Regions from separate parts of the Paenibacillus germinis genome, predicted to be linked through region 2. Evidence: riboswitches for the same ligand, from Rfam matches in the RefSeq annotation. Region 2 holds a riboswitch; each other region holds the start of a gene.
What was found. A riboswitch is a leader RNA that binds a small molecule or an ion and turns the genes downstream of it on or off. The one in region 2 is predicted to bind cyclic di-GMP.

Region 1: another riboswitch for cyclic di-GMP. It lies ahead of GC102_RS16140 (OmpL47-type beta-barrel domain-containing protein); the one in region 2 lies ahead of GC102_RS28560 (pyridoxal phosphate-dependent decarboxylase family protein).
Region 3: another riboswitch for cyclic di-GMP. It lies ahead of GC102_RS40355 (transglutaminase-like domain-containing protein); the one in region 2 lies ahead of GC102_RS28560 (pyridoxal phosphate-dependent decarboxylase family protein).

Annotation. Positions count from the first base shown of each region.
Region 1 is NZ_WHOC01000080.1:2,911-10,756, forward strand. It holds partial or broken gene GC102_RS16140 (OmpL47-type beta-barrel domain-containing protein) at 1-2,516, opposite strand, end outside; cyclic di-GMP riboswitch class I at 2,607-2,699, opposite strand; gene GC102_RS16145 (hypothetical protein) at 3,051-3,509, opposite strand; gene GC102_RS16150 (hypothetical protein) at 3,544-3,990, opposite strand; gene GC102_RS16155 (ParM/StbA family protein) at 3,987-5,183, opposite strand; gene GC102_RS40070 (RNA polymerase factor sigma-54) at 5,631-5,780, opposite strand; gene GC102_RS16165 (DUF779 domain-containing protein) at 5,844-6,209, opposite strand; gene adh (aldehyde dehydrogenase) at 6,222-7,742, opposite strand.
Region 2 is NZ_WHOC01000149.1:236,114-243,959, forward strand. It holds gene GC102_RS28550 (GDYXXLXY domain-containing protein) at 1-1,420, opposite strand, end outside; gene GC102_RS39705 (methyl-accepting chemotaxis protein) at 1,589-3,325, opposite strand; gene GC102_RS28560 (pyridoxal phosphate-dependent decarboxylase family protein) at 3,333-5,003, opposite strand; cyclic di-GMP riboswitch class I at 5,097-5,182, opposite strand; gene GC102_RS28565 (ABC transporter ATP-binding protein) at 5,538-7,340, opposite strand; gene GC102_RS28570 (ABC transporter ATP-binding protein) at 7,324-7,846, opposite strand, start outside.
Region 3 is NZ_WHOC01000088.1:22,009-29,854, forward strand. It holds gene GC102_RS17620 (collagen binding domain-containing protein) at 1-3,272, opposite strand, end outside; gene GC102_RS40355 (transglutaminase-like domain-containing protein) at 3,475-4,281, opposite strand; cyclic di-GMP riboswitch class I at 4,295-4,382, opposite strand; gene GC102_RS17630 (class D sortase) at 4,463-5,164, opposite strand; gene spoIIE (stage II sporulation protein E) at 5,457-7,846, opposite strand, start outside.

The DNA of each region.
Region 1 (7,846 bases), on a different contig from region 2:
CCCGGCCCTACCATTGTCGGAAGAGTCAAATTGAAGCTTACCTCAGCACCCTCCGGGGATTCTCCTAAAATCGTTGAGTAGGAATCAACTACATAATGATAATCCCCACCAGGAATATTAGTATAGGTTACGGTTAGGCCTGTTAATGTGCTTTTCAGAACCTTTTGGCTATCAATAACCTGGTACACTTTATAGCTCGTTGCGTAAGGTACTGATGTCCACCTCAAGGTCAGATCATTCACATTTGCCAAACTGTAAGTCAGGCTAGCCGGAGCTTGCATCGTTTGCCCATTCAAAGTGAATGTCAATTGCACGCCGTCTACTGATTCTCCAAATCGTGTTGAAACCGTATGAACTTCATACGTATAATCACCAGGCTGCATATTGGTATAAGATACCGTTGTTGTAGCTACTGTGCTTTTCAATACTTTTTGACCATTAACTATTTGATACACTTTATAGCTGTTACCATTTGCTGCTGCGTCCCAGTTTAAAGAAAACGCCGTAGCCGATGTTACACTCTGCACCAAATTGGTTGGTGGCAGTATCGTTGGAAGTACGATAGAGAAAGTTACCTGAGCACCTTCAGCCGATTCTCCAAATCGTGTGGAATTCGAGTGAATTTCATACGTGTAATCTCCTGCTGCCAGATTTGTATAAGTTACCGTCGTACCTGTCACCGTGGATTTCAATACTTTTTGACCGCCTGAAACTTGATACACTTTGTAATTGGTTGTATTTGCAACAGCAGTCCATGTTAATACGACATCTGTCACATTTTGAACCTTTGCAGTCGGATTTCCCGGAGCTGCCATGGTTACAGCATCTACCGTAATCGATACCTGGCTCCCTGCCACGGATTCCCCATATCGATCGCTATAGGAATGAACCTCATACAGGTAATCGCCAGCCGACATATTTGCATAGGTCACAGTCATTCCGGTTACTGTACTTTTAAGTACCTTTGCACCGTCTACGATTTGATACACTTTATAAGCCGTAGCATTAGGTGCAACCGTCCATATCAGTACGATGTCATTTACATTCTGAAATTTGTATGCGAAATTCCCCGGAGCAGCCATGACTACTTCCCCTACCGTTAAGGCAGTTTGTGTTCCTTCAGCTGACTCACCAAAACGGGTGCTAACAGAATGAACCTCGTATACATAATCACCCGCAGGCATGTTAACGTAGGTAATCGTCGTGCCCGTCACAGTGCTTTTCAGTACTTTTTGATCACCAATAACTTGATAGATATTATAGGAGGTAGCATTGGGTGCAACCGTCCAAGTCAGTACAATATCAGTCAGGTTTTGCAGTTTGGAAGTAAACGTTACCGGAGGAGTCATCGTAACCGATCCTACACTCAAGGAAACCGTACTGCCGTCTACCGACTCGCCAAACAAGTTATTGGACGAATGAACTTCATATACATAATCGCCTGCCTGCATATTCGTAAATGTAACCGTCGTACCAGTTACTGTGTTTTTCAATATTTTTTCTCCATTGATAACTTGATACACCTTGTAAGAGGTCGCGTTGGTCGCAGCGCTCCAAGTTAGTACCAAATCATTCACATTTTGAAGTTTAAAAGTTAGGTTGCTTGGCGGCACCATTGTTCCTACGGTTAATGAAATCGTGCTACCCTCGACAGACTCTCCGAAACGGTCACTGAAAGAGTGAATTATGTATGTATAATTTCCAGCGGGCAAATTCATATAGGATACGGTTGTTCCCGTTATTTTGCTGCTTTTTAATACTTTTTGATTATCAATAATTTGATAGACATTATAGCCAGTTGCATAAGCAGTAGTATTCCACTTCAGTGTAACGTCATCGGTAGCCACCGTATACGTTAAACCGCTAGGAGCCGTCATCGTCGGGTAGCCGACAGCAATTTCTACCGGTGCAGAGTTTGGAGATTCTCCGTACAAAGTATGACTAGCTGTTACCGTATATGTATATATTCCCTCTGCGACATTGTTGACGGTAAAAGTTCTCGCTGTCCCCGAATAGACTAACTTTCTTCCGCCTTCTTGATTTACATACAAATTATATGTTTGTACATTAGGAGCTGTTCCCCAGTTCAAAACGATATTATTGCCATTCTGTATGGTGTACGTTAAAGTGGCCGGGGCAATCATATCCGGATAAGTGATATTGATATTCACCGGAGCACATGGGCCCGATTCGCCACCTGAACTTAAAGTAGACACCACATAACTGTAAGAGCCCTCAGTCAGGTCATTCATGGTAAAAGAAGCTGTTGTCGTTGTCCCGACATTGATAAGCTGCCCATAGGTGATGCTGTATACAGTGTATCCTGTAGCTCCATACACCGGACTCCACGTCAATTTCACATCATCAGGCGTCAGAAGTTGAGTAGCAAGATTGCTCGGAGGTAAGATGGTTCCGTTGTCTGTTGCTCCCCACGCATGTAAGGCTGGAAAAATTAATTGAACAAATAAAAGCAGTGTGAGAACCATAGACATTTGTCTTGATTTCTTCATTGACATCTGACTTCCCTTCTTATAATAAGGATTGATAGATCTCAAAAAAAAGAAAAGAACCTTAAACAAGGTTCATAGAAAAACACTATGATTCCCTGTGGTAACCGGCTGCCATTCGCGTTTTTTAATACGCGTTTCAGGCCCTTGGCTTTGCGTCTCACAGTTTCCTGTGATTTGCCCTTTTCACTTGAGATTTCGATACTTCTATCTCTGCCATAATACTATATTCCTAATAGTTTGAATAGGTAAATTTAACTATAAAGTCATTCTCCGTATATATTCTAGTACTTTTGATCTTCTTAATTAGTTAAAAAACCAATAATTTTCCTATATTTATAAAACTTGCATTATAATTCGACAATATTTGATTGGATACCCCTTACATAAGATGTTGTATACTATATGATTATCGAACTATTTAGAGTCTTTCCAACTTAAAAATAGACCATGCTTCTACAATCGTAGATAGCATGGTCTATTTTAAGTACCATCAGACTTGCAGGGTGTTTTACAAAATTGATTCTGTCCGTCCGCTATACCTTAGTTAGCGATTCTGCTCCATACAGGGTACTCTTCCAAGTACCCATATTCGTTCAATTCCTTAAGAGCCTTGCGTATGCTATGTTCATCCTCGCCCGATTCGCTGGACAGCTCCACTAGATCGTCTAGGTCGATGTTCGGGTTCTCTTTGCAAAACGTAAGCAAGCCCTTTGCAGCCCAGGAAAGTCGATCGTCTTGGAAATCTCCCACCATACGGCGGAATATTTTGTGCGAGACAATTCTCAGCTCCACGAGTTGCTGTAAAGATTTAGTCGCCTGCTTGATATTCATGCGACCGAGCTTAGCAATATCAGATAATCCTGGAATGTTCGATTCCGAAGAAAAACATTTCAAGACGATAAAGGTCATTTGTGTATAAATATCCATACCGGGATGGTGAAAAACTTCATCTGAAAGATTAAAATGACGCGCTGCGTCCTTAGCTTGTCCGTTGTCCATCTGATGTCCTCCTTTTCATTACCATGGAGTTCACCTACTCATTATTGTTGCCATGATCCGAGGATTGTACTAGCTTTCCCGAATTGTGCCGAGATTGCCGGAATATTTGCGCCAAGCTGAATTTTTTCTGATCATTGGCACCCGGGATCTCCTTCTTTGGCTGGTTGAAATCATCATTCGCTTCATGAGCAGGTTCAATAGGCTCTGCCGACTCCATGTCACTATAGCTGTCTGCTAGAGAAACGGCATTATCCATGTCCGAGTCTATTTCTTTCCCGGGAAATAATTCTACAACAGGTCGCTTATTCGATTGCTCTTCACGAACATATCTTGTCAAAATATCCATGATGCCTTGACTGAAAATGCCTTCCATTTTCAACTGATTCAAATAGTCGATGACCTCAGGCGGTGTATCTGATGGAATATAGAGTGTAACATCCTTACCGGAACGAACGTAAACGGTGGATCTCCGCTTTTTCAATCCGAACCGCTCCCGCTCTCGGATAATCCTTCAGAATCAGCACTGGCTGCCGCGGTTTCGTCCTCATGTTTCAGCGCGTGGTCAAGCATAAGAAAGGTGCCTCGCACATTTCGGAATTGGCTGTGTTCCACGGTATCAAACTTAATGGGCAAGCCCAGCTCGGCGTTTAATTTCTCAATCCAAGGCTGCAACACGACCGCTCCACCGCCGATAAACCAAAACTCGTTGGCGTAGCGAACATGCTTCCAAGAGTTGCGAGCGTATTTCAACACTTTCTCCGCTAATATGCGCATATGCCGATTAATAAGGCTTGTCATGTCAAAGACAACCTTACCCTCCGCATAAATCTCATACTCTTTGTTGACCAGCATGAGAGTTAATTCCGCTGTGCTTGCGATCAACTCCTCGCCTTGCGAGTTAACCTCGTTGCGAATGCTCTCTAAAGCATCATTGAGGTAGATCTTAGCACCAGTAGAGTGCCTCTGATCCAGATCGAGACCGGGTTTGAAGAACGCGATATCCATGTCAACACCACCTACATCCGCGATACCAAAGCCTTTGTGGGATAGATGCGATTTGGAAGTGGCCTCAAGGTCGTAAACACCGGATACATCGTCTATGCTGATATCGGTTGGAAGCGAAAATTCCATTTCCACCGTTATCCCTTTAAATATGGGGGTTGTCCCGAATGTAACGGAATGTACGCCTCCTGTAATCTTATTAGCAAATTCCTCACGGAATTTCGTTATTTCACGAATCGGCAGGCCCGTACCCAAATTGACAGCGGCTTTAATCCGCTTCTTCCCACGCCTGATGGCATCCTCATGTTTCTTGGCAATGGCATACGCCGCAGCCGTAAGGAGAGTCACCATCGTTTCGGGCCTCTGGGCCTTCTTTTGCACCGCTTTATCCCCTACTATTTCATGAATAATCCCTTCGTCACCGATTGCTAAGTTACCCACGTAAACATGCCGGTACTGATCGCTCTCAATCGAAGGCGATGTAATCTGCACGTCAAGAAAATCCAAGGGATCACCTTGTTCCATCAAAAGAAATCGTTCACCAAACGGTTGCGCTAGTACATTAGGGAAAATAAAGTTACAGTCCAAATGGTCATAAATCACTTTAACGTGACTGCTGCCATTATCAATAGACAGCGTGATGGTAGTGGTTAAGACTTCGTTCTTTGTCAAGTCTATTCCCCTCTCCGGTGGCCTTATTTGAGTTTATATAAACATTCGCGCTACTAGGGCCAATTGAGAGGGTATTTGGAGGAATTGGTATTTTTAGCAGCTAGCTGGAATGAACTTTAAACTTTAAAGTTTAGAATTTAAGATTCAAGATTTAAGCTTTAAACTGTACGATTTAAACGTTAAGGTTTAAACTTTAAAGTTTAGAATTTAAATATGAAGTTTAAACTTTGTTTCTGGTTGTTTGTAAAAGTTGATGCCACGCAGGCTAGACATCGCTTGCCTGTCCGTGGAATGTTGTATTTTCTACAACTTTTGGCAAGCAAATAACACCATTTCCACGTGAATGTTGCAAAAAACACAACAATTCCAGCCAAAAGTAGCTCCAAAGCATAGAAAGAGGCTAAATTGTTGTACAACATGCAACATCCTTAGCTTGCCAGGAAAAAATCAAAGAAATTGTTGCAAGCTGTACAACTTGCCATTATTTACGGTACGGCTTACCGTTGAATCATGCACATGCAGCCTTTCTGTGATTTGCTTCATGGTCATAGGCCGAATATGAGAGGAACCTTTCTTGTAAAACTCTGCCTGCAGCACAAAATACCCTGCTCCCTTCGTCAAGGAAGAGAACAGGGTTCTTGATTCTATCCTATAAAAAGCTTAGAGACCTAACACACGCCGCTCCTCATCCGAGAACATCCTCGAGCGAGTCAGAAAGCGTCGCCCTTCCGGCCCCTCAAGCGAGAACATCCCGCCTCTGCCGGGCACCACATCGATGATGAGCATCGTATTCTTCCAATACTCGTATTGCGACTTGCTCATATAGAAGGGGGCGCCGCCTATATCCCCTAGCCATACGTCGCTGTCGCCGATTAGGAACTCCCCTTGCGCGAAACACATCGGAGAGCTGCCATCGCAGCAGCCGCCGGATTGATGGAACATGACAGGGCCATGCTTTGCCTTTACGATTTCGATTAGCTCTAGAGCGGCATCGGTAGCAACAACCTTGCTCACTTCTATCGTCATCGTACGGCTCTCTTAGAAGAAGCCCAGTGCGTCGGGGCTGTAGCTGACGAGTAGATTTTTGGTTTGCTGGTAATGGGAGAGCATCATTTTGTGATTCTCGCGGCCAATGCCCGAGCTCTTATAGCCTCCGAAGGCTGCATGAGCAGGATACGCATGGTAGCAATTCGTCCATACGCGGCCGGCTTGAATACTGCGCCCCATCCGGTAGGCCGTGTTCATGTCGCGCGTCCATACGCCGGAGCCAAGACCATAGAGCGTGTCATTCGCGATCGCCAGCGCTTCTTCCTGATCCTTGAACGTCGTAACGGAAAGAACCGGTCCGAATATCTCCTCTTGGAAGATCCTCATCTTGTTATGCCCCTTCAGAACTGTCGGTTGAATGTAGTAGCCTTCGGAAATCTCTCCTTCCACCTTTGCCCGACCTCCGCCGATCAGGCATTCAGCACCTTCCTCTGCACCGATATGGATATAACTCATAATTTTCTCAACCTGCTCGGTAGAGGCTTGTGCACCAATCATCGTTTCCGTATCCAGAGGGTTGCCTTGTTTGATGGCTGCGACTCGCTTCAAGGCTCTTTCCATAAATTGATTATAAATCGATTCCTGAATGAATGCGCGTGACGGGCTGGTGCACACTTCTCCTTGATTCAGGGCGAACATCGCAAAGCCTTCGAGCGCTTTATTGAAGAAAGCGTCATCACTTTTGACCACATCCTCAAAGAAAATGTTCGGCGACTTGCCACCCAGCTCCAAGGTGACTGGTATCAGGTTTTGCGAAGCATACTGCATAATTAAGCGGCCTGTCGTCGTCTCGCCGGTAAAGGCGATTTTCGCGATGCGGCTACTCGAGGCAAGCGGTTTACCGGCTTCAAGTCCGAAGCCGTTGACGATATTAAGTACGCCCGGCGGCAGCAAATCTTGAATGAGCTCCATCAGCACCAGTATGGATGCCGGCGTTTGTTCAGCTGGCTTGAGGACGACCGCATTTCCGGCCGCAAGTGCCGGAGCAAGCTTCCATGTCGCCATAAGCAGTGGGAAGTTCCACGGTATAATCTGACCGACGACGCCAAGCGGCTCATTAAAATGGTAGGCTACCATATTGTCATCCAATTGGCTGAGCGAACCCTCCTGGGCGCGAATGCATCCTGCAAAATAGCGAAAATGATCGATTGCTAGTGGCAGATCAGCCGCAAGCGTTTCCCGAACCGGCTTCCCGTTATCCCAGGTCTCGGCAACCGCGAGCATTTCCAAATTCGCTTCCATGCGATCGGCAATTTTATTTAAAATGACGGCACGCTCTGCAACGGGTGTGCGCCCCCATGAGTCCTTTGCAGCATGCGCTGCATCTAAAGCTAGCTCGATATCCTCAGAAGATGAGCGTGGAACCTCGCAGAAAACGCGGTTATTTACGGGTGATGGATTGTCAAAATATTGGCCCTTAATAGGCGCAGTCCACTGTCCTCCGATAAAATTTTCGTACCGTTTTTTAAATGTAATCTTTGATCCGTTTTGTCCAGGTTGTGCATAAATCATTTAGCTCAGCCTCCTTAAAATGGAATACGTTAAATATATTAGCAAGGATCGTGCCAACATATTGAATGCCCTCCAATAAGACAATATGGTGCGCGCTTACTAGT
Region 2 (7,846 bases):
ATGAAGGAAAACTGCTGTAAAGAATAGGCTGTCTGACTCCCGCATTGGCTATGACCTGACCACTGGCAAAGATAACGAATAATAAAGCGGTAAGCACAGTAAGCACAATTATTCCGCTATCTATCCAATTGAAAAGTACGAAGGAAGCAATAATGACACCAGTAAGAAAGAAGAATATACGATGTACCAACCCAGCAATGTAGATGAAAGCTGCAACCGTAAGCGCTAGGAAAACCAAGAGAATAGGAACATTTTCTGTAAAAACAGCCGCTCCGGCGCCAAGCAGCAATCCACTAATGAGAATTGTGTATCGTACTAATGAATTTAGTTTTTTCGCTATGATCATCGCAATGACAGTGACAATACCAAAACCTATAAGCACATTCTCTGGTTCATCAAATCCTAGTACAACTGTAACGATCCCAATGATCGTCAAGCTTCCCAGAAGCGAACCAATAATGATGACCGAAACCGTGAGGACACGAACGACCCATTTGGTAAAATCTCCATCCGGCTTCGCTTGATCCGAAGTTTCTAAATTTGAGCGATTTTCCGGATCCAACTGCTTGGATGCAGGATTCCAAGAGCGAATAAAGTTCATAAACTTCACATTCGCAAAGATGAACAAGATAATAAACAACAAGCTAGCAATGAAAAAGAACTCGTTATAATGCTGGATAATAAGCTCGATATATTTGACTGTCACCGTGATGGATACCCACAAACCAGCAAACAATAGATAAGCTTTGTTCCTCGTCTTGTGTGTATAGTAAACGGCTGCCGCAAGTACTAGAACGAGAGGTAAGTTCATTAAGACACCGTACTTTTCGTACGCTTGTGAGTTTGAAGCCACGACCAAAACTGCCATCCCAACTTGAAAAGAGATCCATTTGAGAAAAGATGAGTGCAATCGCCCCCGCTCGGTCAGAACATACAAGATGCCATTCGCAATGGCGATTCCGAGCCAGATGATAATTTGGATGATTTCCGCATCTGAGCTCCCTCCCCAACGTCCGAAGAAATAAATCCCATAAGCGAGATGACCTAAAATATACGCCAGTACATAGTAAGGTTGCCATCTAGTTAATAGGGCAAGTAAAAATGCCGGAATGAACCATACGGCGAACAAGCTGTAACTGTCAGCATGAGAATTGTAGGTTTGCCCAATGAGTCCAACACCTACACCGAAGGATATACAGCTCGCGAACAGGCTAAGTTTACTTAGAAACTGCCTGCCATTTTGGCGAGAAAGCCATAGAGATAAGCCGTAAAAGCCCATTATGAGCACAAAGACAGGAATGAATTTCTCCCAGCGGTTTAATTTCTCCCAATTCGTAGCGAAAAAATATACAATGGCGGTTAGTAGCGCACTAGCTCCCAAAACATAGCCTAGTTGAATCGTAACAAATTTGGATTTCATGATGATATTCCTCCTCTCGCTTACTTCTAATTGTACTAGAGATATGCAGTTTGAGAAGTACTATCTATTCCTAGTACCAGATCATTAGCCTATGGATGACTACGACTTTAAAATAACAAAAAGCCAGCACTAGGCTGGCAAGTAATCAAATGAACAAAGCCGTTATTTTCAATTTGTAATCTTAAAATTTTGAACGGAACCTTGCAGAACAACAGCCATATCAGATAGTTGGCGAATAGCTGAAGTAATTTCTTGAATGGAAGCACTTTGCTCTTGAGCCGCCGCCGCTACTTCCTCGTAGCCTGCAGATTGTTCCTCTGTAATCCCAGAGATTTTCTGCATGGCGTTAGAAATGATCTCAAAGGATCTTTCTGCTCTCACTAAAGTACTGATCAAGTGGTCTGTCCGATTGGAGAAAACAGAAATACCGTTAAAAATAACTTTAAAACTTTCATATGTTTCATTAATCCAGCTCTGACCTTGTTCAACTGCTTGATTTCCTTGAACAATGCTCTCCATGACAAGTAGGCTGTCATTTTGGGTACTGGAAACGAGCTCGGTGATCGAGCTTGCGGCTTTTGTGGATTGCTCCGCCAGCTTCTTCACTTCACCAGCGACAACGGCAAAGCCTTTCCCCTGTTCTCCAACACGTGCCGCTTCAATGGACGCATTCAGAGCCAGTAGGTTCGTTTGTTGTGCAATTTCGGTGATGATATGAATAATTTCCCCGATTTCCTTCGAGCGGTTTCCTAGCTGCTGTGCGGCTTCTTGGGAATGCTTCATCTCTTTCTGAATCACATTCATCTGATGTAATGTCTTCTCTACAAGCTGCTGGCCGTCTGCAGATTGAGCACCTACCTTATGGGCCATTTCCTGCATCTCTTTGACTTCAGATGTTACCTCTGATAATTCCGTATTGATCTCAACGATGGATGAAGTACTCTCTGTAATGGAAGAAACAACTTCAGCAACCCCTTCGTTCATGCTGTTCATAGAAACGGCAACCTGCCCAGCACTAGAGCTGGATTCGTCCGCAGACTGATACAATTGCGCGCTTGTATTGGTAATAAGGTTGGATGAAGAAAATATTTGGCGGATCAGGGAATCTAAACTCTGACGCATCTCGTTAAAAGCATTAGCCAATTTACCGATCTCATCAACTCGCTGGATAGAGACTTGTGCAGACAAATCTCCAGCAGCAACCTTCTCTGTTACTCGCATTAGTTGAATGACCGGTCTCGTCACACTTCGACTTATGAAATAGCCTATCAGACCGCCTAAGACTATAACGATTAAGGTAATCGTTAAGGTTGTCCATAACAATTCTTGCTTCGTTTTGGGAACGACCGAGGCATCTAAATCAATGCCGACAATTCCGACGTTTTCGCCTTTAGCGTTTTTGAGAGGGACAAAGACCGATTTATGTATACCAAATTCGTCCTTGTAAATCTCACTGATCGTTAGTTTGTCATCCTTGATCGCATTGTTCATCTCTGGCGTAAAAGGATACTCGGTGCCGAAATCTTCATCAACGCCAGTTAAAATGACGATTTGATCTTTATTTTGAACTTTCTGTAAAACATAAACATTTTCAAGAGAGTCTTGCTTTTTAAATTGTTCAAACTGCTGTTTAATTTTGGTATAGGCCGGTTTATCTTTGCCTGTAATTTCATCTGCATGTTCGGGAATAGAAGTCATATATTTCGAAACATTTTCAATATTTGTGGTTAATCTTAGAACGAATTGATCCTCAAGCTTCGTTGTTAAACTTTTGCTTGCCAAATAGGAAGAGACAGTGAAGGCTGCGCATACGAATAGCAGAAGCAGTAAGATACTGCTCGTCATCTTCACCGCGATTTGTCCTCTGAACCAGTTTATTATTTTATTTGGAGCATGCTTTGCCACTTTTCAATTACCTCCTGCTTAATATCGATGTTTCGGAATATTTCTCATAGACTTGCGCTACAGTTTCCTTCAAATATTGAATGATTTCATGCACATGTTTTGTCTCTGTATAAGGGGAGATGACAAAAATCTTTGTCGCGTACAGAGCAATAGAATTAGCATCCTTCGTTTGAACAAGCAAATGCTTTTTGGTGTCGCCAAAGAATATGCGGTCGCGATGATTCCCAAGCATTTCGAATAAACGTTCGTTAAATTTATTATTCCGCTCAATTTCCTTAAGAGTGCACTTGCCAGAAATTTCATCGTGAAAATGCGGACTGCCTTCTGGGTATATACGAAATAGGGTAATGATGCCAGGATTGTCGTTATTGACGATTTCAGCTTGAGGAATTTCTTGGCGCAGCGCTTCCCGGAAAGCGAGATTAACCTCAACGAACTGAGCCAGCAATTGCTGATACCCTTGAATGCCGAATGCAAGCAGAGCGCTGTATATACTGATGGAGCTAGCCATGCGCGAGCACTCCAACGTATACCCAGTATGATACTGTCCGTATCCTCGATGTCCGACATAGGGGGTTTCATCCGGATGCAGATCCATGAGCCTTAAATCGGCGGCATCCTTGACCAGAAATAGGCTTGTCAGGTAAGGGGTTTGCCCTAGCTTTTGAAAATCGAAGCAGAGCGAGTCGGCCAAATGCAAATGCTTCATCTTGCTTTGGATAGAAATTAAAGCCTGAGCGACATCTTTCTTTAATTCGAGTGGATTGGTGGTGAAATCATAGTCATTAAAGAAAGCAAAGAATGCACCTAAAGCAGAGTCTGCATGAATATGAGGTCTAAGCAACCCATGATGAACGGCTACCTTGTCAGACACCGCATAGATTTGCTCCAAATCGTCAATCCCCATGGCATCCGTCGTTCCTGTCGTAGCTACAATGTAAATCGGGATTCCGCCTCGAGCGATCACTTCTTCCATTTTAACAAGCAAATCATCCACATCCATAGAGCTGTCAGCATTCGTGCGAACTCTGATCAATCGATCGCTCCCAATGCCGGATGCCTCCATAGATTTAAACAAGCTGTAGTGAGCGGCTTCGGAACAAAAAGCATACAAGTTGTCGGGAACACCTTTTTGTAATGAATCCGGAACGAATTTGGCGATCGCTATTCGGAGTCCTGAGAATACAGCTCCTTGCCCGCCCCACGTCGTATACCCGCCGCTTTTCAGCGCATCATAGCCTATTAATTTGGACATCATGCTGATTACCCTTACTTCCGCTTCAGCTCCGGCTGGACCGTATACATCCCATAAATTGTTGCCGTTCACCAAAAACGCCGCGATCATGCCCATAATTCCCGGGATGCTTGCCATCGGCAAAATATTCGTCAAAAAATATTTCGTATGATAAGGATGATCATGCAGCAATTTCAATAACTCTGTATTAACTTCCTCTAAAGGGACGCTGCCATTAGGGATGGAGCTATCTCGAATAAGATTGTTATAAAAAGTCCCTGTTCGGTTTTTCTCACCCTTAAGATTGACGCCGTCCGGGTTTTTGAGATCATCCACTCCTGTTACTAATTGTTCAATGAGTCGCAAAACCATTTGTCGCGTTTGTTGGTTTCCATCCTCACTGGGGAATAATTGTTGTACATTCGTTAGTCTTTTCTCTCTCATTAATTTCTCTCCTATCGATAGAATTGCTTGAAGAAAATGATCACAAAAAAAAGGAGAAACACAGGCATAAATGCCCTATTCCACCAATTGCTACAATGCAACTGGCTGACATATCCTTGTTGGATGTAGTCCCTCTAGCTTTGCGTCCCTATTTTTCAATAGGTTTGCCATTATAAAGTTGTAGGTGAAAAATCCCATCTTCGACAATAATCGACAGCAAAACTTTACAATTTTATACATTAGTATAGTATAGTAAATTAAATAAAACAACACAATTTTCCATTATTGTTTGTAAATTTATTATATTGTAACTAAATTGCTTTTTTAACATATTCCCTGACCACTGGTAAAATAGGCCCATTTGTCTCTTTTCGAGACAGTTATACCAATCTATTTATGCAATATACGATAGAGTCTTGCGGAATCCCTCTAGGACTTTTATCACACATATAAATAAAACAAGCTTCATCACGACTTCCAAATAAGGAGTCGGACAAAGCTTATTTTCACACCCTCAGTTGCGGTGCATTCATGCTACGAAATGGTTTGTGCAGCATCCATATTCCCCTGTGAATGCAGATATAATTGCTCGTAGTAGCCACGGAGCGCAAGTAATTGAGCGTGATTACCTTCTTCAACAATTTTCCCCTGGCTCATCACAATGATGCGGTTGGCATGCATAATGGTCGAGATGCGATGCGCGATAACAAGTGTCGTTCTTCCCTCAGCTACAACCTGCAGCGCGGATTGAATCAACTGCTCCGTTTGTGAATCCAAATTCGCTGTAGCCTCATCTAGAATCAGTACTTTCGGCTGGAATACGATAATTCGCGCAAACGAGATCAACTGTCTTTCTCCTGCGGAAAGCCCGCTTCCTCTCTCGGATATGCGTGTTTCATAACCATCCTTCATTCGTGAAATGAGAATATCTGCCCCAACCATCTGGCATGCCTCTATCACTTCCTCACGCGTTATGGTTTCATCGAACATCCGGACATTCTCCAAAATGCTGCCTGCGTATAAGTACGGTTCCTGCTGTACGAGTCCAACCATACGATGTAGTACGGCCTGCGGGATATCACGAAGATCCGTGCCATCAATGCGGATACTTCCCTCCTGCACATCATAAAAGCGGCAAAGCAGACTAATCAGCGAGCTTTTACCAGCGCCAGTTGTCCCCACAATACCGATCATTTCGCCGGGTTCAATATGGAGCTCTAGATCCTCAATAACAGCTGTATCTTTCAAATAGCCAAAATGCACATGGTTGAAATGAATGTCTCCCTTCACGTCGGACAACGAGGGTGAGGACACGCCTCCCTTATCCTGTACTTCCGGTTGAATGGTGAAGATATTCCAAATTCGATTTACAGACACCGTCGTAGATTGAAGGGTATTCCACTGCTGAGTAATGTTATTAATCGGTTGAAAAAACTGCCGGATATACGTTATAAAAGCATACAAAACACCGAATTCAATCGTTTTATCGAAGACGGCAATACCGCCAATCCAAGTTATAAAGGCTACCGATAAATTACCCAAAATATCAAAGGAACGATTGAACAAAACATTGGTACGAATTTCTCTCAAATTCGCACGAAAATACCCAAGATTCCGCTCAGTGAAGCGATTCATCTGTTCCTTCTCTTGATGAAAAGCTTGAATGAGATGCATCCCAGATAAATTCTCAGCGGCAAAAGCAACCATTTGAGACAGCTGCGTCCTCGAGAGCTGATAGGTTTTGCGCATATATCTGCGAAAGCTAACCGCTATAATCACAATGATAGGGATCACGATCATGCTGTACATCGTTAGCTGTGGGTCCAAATGATACATCAGCACAATGATGAATACGAGTGTCATACCATCGCGTACCAAACTAAGAAGAACCTGAGTAAAAAACTGATTCAGCGTTTCTGTGTCACTGGAGACATGTGTAATCAGGCTGCCGCTTGGCGTCCGGTCATAATAAGACATCGACTGTTTAAAAATGTGCTCGAACAAATCCTTGCGTATTTTGGCGACGATGCTTTGGCCGGCAAACTGCAATAAATTGTTCTGTAGATAACTGAAGAATAAACTACTGATGGATAGACCAGCATAGAACAAGCAAATGAGCAGCAGGGAGCGATAGTCATTTTTCCCAATCATCAAATTATCATCAATCGCGATCTTAACCAGATAAGGCTGAAACAAATCGGCTGCTATCCCAAGTAACGCGCAAAATAAAACAGCTGCAAAAGTAAACCTATGGGGTTTGGCATAAACGAATAAAAAACGAAAGGAAGATCGCGTCTTCTGCCGCTCCTCATTGCTTTTGTTACTCTGTTTGGGCATCGTCGCTACCTCCCTCTTGTATCGCATGAAGCTCGGCGTACAAGCCTTCTTGCGCAATTAGCTCTTCATGCGTACCGCGCTGCACAATCCTGCCCTCATGAAGCACGATAATCTCATCCGTATGCTTCAGAGCGGAGATCCGATGAGCGATCCAAATGGTCGTTTTGTTCAATCGCTCTTTGCGGATTGTATCGATGATGTGCCTTTCCGTCACAGAGTCTACAGCGCTTACACTATCGTCTAGAATCATTAAAGGAGAATCCTTAATGATCCCTCTGGCCAAGCTTGTTCGTTGACGCTGCCCTCCTGATAAGGTGACACCGCGCTCACCCAGCTTCGTCTCAAACTTTTCCGGAAATGACGTAATGCTGGAGAGGATTTGTGCTTTCTTGGCAGCACGCTCAACCTGTTCTAAGGGTGATTCTCTTTTATAAAAGGCGATGTTATCGCGGATGGTCGTACTAAACAAGAACCCCTCTTGCGGAACATAAGCGATTTGATTTCGC
Region 3 (7,846 bases), on a different contig from region 2:
AGGATAAGACCTAGAAGGATTAGAGTGATGCCTGCAATTTCCACGTATAGATGGCTAGATTCTCCTGTCGTTGGAAGGGTCTCTGGTTTAGTGATAGGTGGAATTCCCCCCAAGGGCACATCATTATCAGTATCAATTGGTATGTCCGGATCCGTCGAAGGAGTAGGAACCGTTGGCGGTGTTGGCGTTACACTTGGTGTTGGTGTTATAGACGGCGGTGGCGTTGCACCTGGTGTCGGGCTTGGTGTTGGTGTTGGCGGTGGTGTTGGTGTCGTTGGCGGTGGTGTTGGCTCCCCCGGTGGGTTTGTTGATTCTGGGGGCGGTGATCCAATATCCGTCGTCTTCGTGTTAATCACATTAAGATGAAGCTCATCTCCCGGATGAAGGGTTATCTGGTTAACCTCTTTATTTAAAACGTATCCAGGAGGAGCTGTTATTTCACTCACTACATAATCACCTGCAAGTAGATTGTTAAATACAACCGTACCTGTTTCATCCGTTGTTAAACTGTTAATCTTCTCACCCGATTTACGTTTCAGTTCAAATATTGCGCCGCGGAGCAATAACGTATTGTTTGTAGAATCAATTTTCTTAACCGTCAATGACCCTCGGACTCCGCTGCCAGTGCCAGATCCATCCGAAACACCTACCTGAATAACCTTGGTCGTTTCTTCCGTAATAGTGGTTACGTTGGTGCCGCTGAGACTGATTTTATTGGAAACCGTTTCGTGATCGTTGGCCATAATTAAAGATTGATATTCCAAAATGTACGCTGTTGATATCTGTTTGACGAAACTCAGTTCAAATGTTTGCATACCTTGATTGTCCGTATTAATAACTAGCTTGTAATCCACGCCCTTCGTTAATTCAGTCCCCTTCGTGACATTCCCGTTGCTAGTCACAATCGTTGCAAACAAATGGAATGAATTCGGCAATAATTGTTGATTGATTGACGGTGTATCGATGATTTTCGCATCGTTTAACGTAGATTGACCATAATTGATTTGGACGGACCAGTTTATTTTATCTCCACTTTGCGACCCGCTTTTACTTACGTATTCTCCGCCCTTAGAAATGGGCAGAGTCGCTTTGAGATCGCCGGAAACCTGTTTAGTTCCATCATATGCAATAGCTGTATTAGAAACCGTGCTGTTAATCAGTTGACCTTGCAAACTCGTTTTAAAAACGATGTAAAATGGTTCTGAAATGGGTTGAAGGAAATGAACAATTAGCTTGTTTTGGTTATCCAGTGTGTATTCATATTTTTTGCGGTCTATCTCCCCGCCTCGTGATGGGTTGCCATTTTCCGGATTGATCGTCATTTTATAAACATGAAGCGAATCAGGCGAATTAACATCAAACTTTTGATTTGACTCTAACGTATCTTGAATATTTGCATCTGCAAGTGTTTTGCCGTTATAGTTGACTCCCACAGTCCATGTGATTTCTTTCGTAACAGCGTTGTACCCACCGAATTTAAACCCATTGTTCTTCACTTCAATTCTTGGAATAAATGTTGCTGATGCCGTTTGTGTCTTTGTTTTCTCAGAGCTGTCGATCCAATCGACCTTAGCTGAATTAATGAAATCAGTAGTTCCCGGAGGACTGATCAAATCTAAATTAAAATCTGTTTTGTAATCAATCGAAATTGGTTCTGAGATCGCATTCGTGAATTTCACTTTGAACCCATCCTCAACGGGGACAGAACTATCAAAGATATAATCCGTCGACGGTACGATCACGTTTCCTTTTTTTATGACTAACGAATCAGGTATGAAACGCAATCCTTTTTTCGGAAATGTATCTGTCACAACCACATTGTTCATCAACTGACTGTCTCTGTTAATAACTATATGCCAAGCTACAGTTTTGGCCTTGTAATCTACGGTTCCAGGATACTTGTGAACAGCCCCCTGTTCAATAGGCTGTGTTGCTGAATCACTTGCTTCGCTGCCTGACGTAACAGTATTCGTAATGATCGCAATATTCATGACCGGATTGCTTGCCTTAGTCTGATAAGTAATTTTATATGCCGATGAAATATTATGATTAAATTGCAGTTTAAATCCTTTCTTGCCTGCGGCTACTTCCGTTGTCACGGTGTACTCCCCACTCGGCAATTCAATTCCCAGTGTTTCATTTCCACTCGAATTGAACGTTACGGGATAGACATGTAGGGATCCTGCAACTATCTCTTGTGTATCATTGAATAAGTCTTTTAGGAATGCTGCTGACTGGGCAATTGTCCTTTCGTTATAATTATATTTAATTCCCCAACTAATAATTTGCGTAAATGGATTATAGCTCTCCACAATTTTATCCAAAGAGCTGCCAAGAGTTACTTGGACTGTCACAGAGGTTTGAACAGGGTCTTTATTACTTCCTCCAAAAGCTGCCGCATTCACAAAGGTCTTTTTATTAAAATCAGTAATTGGCGTCGTATATTGAATGCGGTAAGCCGTATGAATAGGAGACTCCGTGAATCGAACAGTCAGATCTGATCCTGTTATACTTACTGTATACTTACTGACATCCACCAATGCTCCTTGTACAACAGTCCCATTTAAATGAACCCCTAAATCATAGACGGCTACAGTAACAGGAACTGATAGACCTGTAGGGATCCGGTCCGTCACCACAGCGTCCTGAACAGAATCCAGCGTCTTATTCACATCAATGGTCCAATGAATATCTTTCGAATTAAAACCAGATGATACGCCACTTTTTTCGATTGTGGAAGTGACCGATGGTCTAAGATGGAGAGTGAAAATCTGATCACCAGATTTGACCGGAATGGTAACCGTTACCGTTGTGCTTTCCGTAAGTTTACTTGTATCTAACTTTGTTCTGAAAGTAAGCGTGCCATGTACATTATCATGGCTTTCTATGTAGTTGTTAAAGGTGATCAATACTTGATGACTAGCCTGATCAACATGGAAAATTCCTAACTGATCCTGTCCCATTACCAAATTACCGTTGATATCATTGAAAAGCAAAAATTGCTGCGGCAGTGTGAATGTATACGTATCACCACTTTTATACCCATGACCGTTTGGCAGCGACCACGTATAGTCAAGCTGAATTGTGGAGTTTGGCTCGTAAACATTGCCAGTCACCACTTGTCCTGCACTGTCGTATACAGCCATCGTCACGCTGTCAAGAATAGTGTTCGAAATCGTTTTTGCACTGGCCTCAGTAAAAAAGCCAATCCCGTAAATACTCTGCATAAAAATTAATAAAGTAATCAGCAGCGCACTCGTCTTTTTCAACATAATTTCATACCTCCATTCATGAATCAATTTTTATAAAGATTATTTATGTGTATACCTCCTATGATTTTGAAACAAATTGTATCATTACCTATGATATATGATACAAGATGTATTGTAAATCTTGGAATTTAATATTTTTTTTGGTTGGAAAAAGCACAAAAAAACCTGTTCTCAGTTATGAGATCAGGTTTCATCCATTCATTTAATATATTTTCGATATCTTATAATTAGAATCATTTTTTATAATATCTATCGTTTCACCGGCTTGTATATGAACAGCGTCATACGTGGTATCGATCGTTACCCATTCCTGACTTTCCTTTAAGAAGACTTGATTCCACGCATGATAAGTATCTGGCGCATGGTTTTCATATCCCATAACCAGACGGGTTGGAATCCCCTCGCTTCTTGCCATTGCCGCAAAAGTAGCTGAAAAGTCATAACAAATTCCCTTGGACGCTGCGTAGACCATATCCAGATTAGGTACGTAACTATCTGCTGCAGTTTGGGCCTTCTCATAATCATACTGAAAATGTGTCGTGATATAGCCATATATGGCTTTTATTTTGTCGAAATCCGTTTCCTTATTCCCAGCCAATTGCTTAGCCTCCACGACTGCCTTCGATTCATCGTTCCAATCGATCAACGGAATGGACTGCAGAAATACGGTATTCTCGTCTTCCATTTCTAAATCTATTTGTTCTTGCTCAACAACTTTGTATTTATTAGCTCCTATGGACTCTCCAATCAGTACTTTATATGAGCCGTTTCCTAGTTGCAAAGGGTACTGATCTCCTTCTTCAAAGGTGTAGTCATATTTGATATTTTCTCTCATAATTCGTACGAGAACTTTGGTATTCTTAGCGTTTGAATAATTTACCGAGATAATCCCTTTATTCAGAGCATCTTTATCAATCACGGAAGGATTGGAAGCTGCAAATATCCCTTGTGGAGCAAGAGTAAACAGAAACGTTGCAATGATCGCTCGTATAATCGGCCTTTTGAACACAAAAAAATCCCCTTTCGGTAACTGGCTGCCAACTTAGTTCGGCTAAGGAAGGCCCTTTAGTTTTGCGTCTCTAGTTTTCGCTAGATTTGCCTTTATCGGAGGAACGCACCGAATCCCTTATAATTACTATAGTGCAATCTTAACATAGGCTTGTCTCTCTGAATAGACAAAATATTACATGTTATTCCTTAGACTGCACCATGATTCCTTTAATCGCTATACGATGAGTCGGATTTTCCATAGGATGGCAAGTTATTAGCGTAATCTCCCGATCTTTGCCATTGCCCTTCAGCACCCAGACATCCTCTGGGAGGACATACTGTTTGTCCACTACTTTGTAAATATACGTTTTGCTCCCTGTATTCACTTCTATGAAATCCCCTTCGGTGACTTCATCTAATCTATTAAAATTTTTCCCGTAGGTCAGGTTTCGATGACCCGCAATGGCATAGTTACCAACTGCTCCTACTTTGCCTGTTTTGGCAATACTGGCAACGGAAATCTTCAAATTATTCACGGTTGCATCTGTCAGAATAGGGAGCTTCAGATCAATTTTATCGATAGTGAGAACACCTTCTATATTCTTCTGCGGCAAAGTAACTGGCCTCGGCGTCGTTTTCACGGCCAAAGGGCTTGGTTGGCTGCTCGGCTGGCTGCTTGTCGGCAGAGCTTCCGCTACGGGACTGGAAGAAGGCACGACTAACCCCGCATCTGTCTCCTCCTCAATGTCAGAGCCTGTCTGATCCATATCCTGCAGATTTTCCTGCCATTGTTTCAAAATTTTATTCTGCTGATAGCTCTCATAATGATCGTTTAACGTTGGATAGAGAAAAATGATAATCCCAAGAACGATAATTAACAGTGATAGCTTTTTTCTTATCACCAGTGGTACCACCTTTCTCTTGGATCTCATGCACCAATGATAGTCTGACAGTCTTAGGATGCTTTGGCATCATATAAAGCTCTGACAACTTAGAATTTTATTGAAATCACTAGATTTGGAATAATTAGTTAACACACATATTCATAAGTTAAACATGATTTGAATTCTAAGTGCAACTTCGAAGTGAAAATTTTCCAATTTCAAATATGCAGCGTCCGCTATGCACTAAAGGGAATCGCTGCACATAAAAAGCCATAACAGCAAATGAGCTGTTATGGCTTCTATTTCTCCATTAACTAACCGTCTTGGGACGCTCCATTCGCGTAATTCCTGGCCAGCGGAATGTGGCCCACTCGGGCTGCCTCTTCTCGACTCGTGCCACAACGACAGTCATATCATCTTGAATTTCGCCATGATGGTGACGGAAAATCCTTTCTAATAGACAGTCCGCAAAATCCTGCGGCATCGTCGTATCAATTTCCTGAATCATCCGCTTCATCCACATCTCTTTGTTTACAGCATGTCCCGGTGCATCGTAGATCCCATCTGTCATCATGACAAGGATATCACCCGATTGGAGCGGAATCGAGACCAGATCAACATCAATCTCGCTCAGGATACCCACCGGCAAATTATTAGCCGATATCGAAATCACTTCCGTCCCGCGCTTAATGAAGCTAGGGGTAGAGCCAATCTTCATGAACGTTGTATTTGCGCTGTACATGTCGATCAAGGCCATATCTACGGTCGCGTACATCTCGTCCGAAGAGCGGAGCATCAACACCGAGTTCAGCGACTTGATCGCCAGCTTCTCGTCCATCCCTGACTGCAGCAGCTGCTGCAGGATGCTCAAAGCCGTCTGGCTCTCCGCACGCGCGCGCTCGCCGTTACCCATGCCGTCGCTAAGCGCCACGGCATACTTGCCATTGCCCAGCTCCACCGTGGAGAAGCTGTCGCCTGAGAAGAGGTCGCCCCCTTTGGCTGCGCCGGCGACCCCGGTCTCAACCTCGTATTCCTTGGCGGAGCCGAATACGACCGTGCTGTAGCCCTCACCGCGCGCATGCATCTCCTCGCGCATGACGGCGACGTTCTCGCCGATAATTTCGCTCAAGAGCGGCGCAATGATTTTCCGACATTCATCGAAGCCCTTCGTGTATTGATGAATGATCTCAATCTCGATATTTCCTTCATCCAAGGAAATGATATCGATGGTATGGATGGATAAGCCCAGCTCCTCCAGGGCATTACGAATTTGCTCCTCTTGCAGGAACAGCTCCTGTCCTTCCCGTTTAATCTCCTTGGCCAAGTCCTCCATGACTTGGGACACGCCCGAAAGCTGATCAGCCACGAGATGCCGGCTATCCATAATCTGCTTTTTCCAATGCATATCATTCTTGTACAAGCCATACTGCTGTTTCATCACATCCAGCACTTGATCCGTGCGAATACATACCTTCCTCCACTCCGGTGGAATATTCTTCTTCGTCATACTCTCCTTCATCTCAATTTGGGTCATCATATCGGTCATATACGTATAGGTTTGATAAAATTTTTGATCCCAGCACTGGCTCTTTTTCCAGCAGGAATCACAAGCCTTCTGCGCAACCGCATTCATGAAATGGCCAACATCCTCCTCCTTGCGACTTACCGCATCATCGGTCGTCAACTGCTTAAAGCTGCGCGCCAGCTGGCGGAACACTTCAGAGAATTGTTCCACACGTCCTGCCGTAACATCCCGAACCCGCTTCGCATAATCCTGTTGGGATTTCAGATTTTCCTGAGTGCCGGGCACATATTTAGCAAGAGTCAGAATCAGACTCCTCGGTGTCAACAGGAAGAGTGCTACAGCTGCAAGCGACTCCCATGTAGAGTTGATCACATCAGCCCCTGATCCCATATAGAAGGCAAGTATCGATGACCCGAGCAGCATTCCGAATGCAACAGCCAATCGATTACCATCTTTCAGAAGCCCTGCTAACATCCCCGAGAAAGCCAGTAAACTCATTTGATAAACTGCATTGCTATTTGCAAGACTTAGGATTAATCCTGTAATGACTCCTACCGAGGCTCCGAAAGGCGCTCCTCCCACCAGCGCAAATAATAGAATTAAATACCGGGACAGCACATGTTCTACGGTGATTGGACCCACAACCCAGCTAACCGTTCCTGTCATCACAGAAGCTAACAAGATAATCAAACAAATAATTTCCTCATGTTTCAAATGGTAGTTCTTGCGGGTAAGCGTAAATACAGGAATTGCTTGAATAAAAATTAGTGTCAGCACTAGACTTAGCAGTGCCTCAACGGAGACCATCATTAGCGTATACCAGCTTAAGTTTGAGACTACAAGCTCTGCAAAGAGCTGAACCAGCAAGGTCGAGCTGAATACAAGAAGCGGCGCTAAGGAAATATCGGAGCGTTCAAATTTCTCCAAAGCTTTTTGGATGAGTAAGAAAACGATGATCTCCGTAACAAGATAACCCGTATTCGAACTCAGCGAGAATAAGCTACCAGCAAATGCAGCGACACCTACCCAGTGTAAAATATCTCTCCTTGTAAAATAAATGACAGCAATGAACGCAAGCGCAAACGGAGATAGCTGTTCCAAAATCATCGCACGACCGAGTAAGAAAGCCATCACGATGAGCAGTAAAGACCACTTCTTAGCTACAAAGGCTTGTA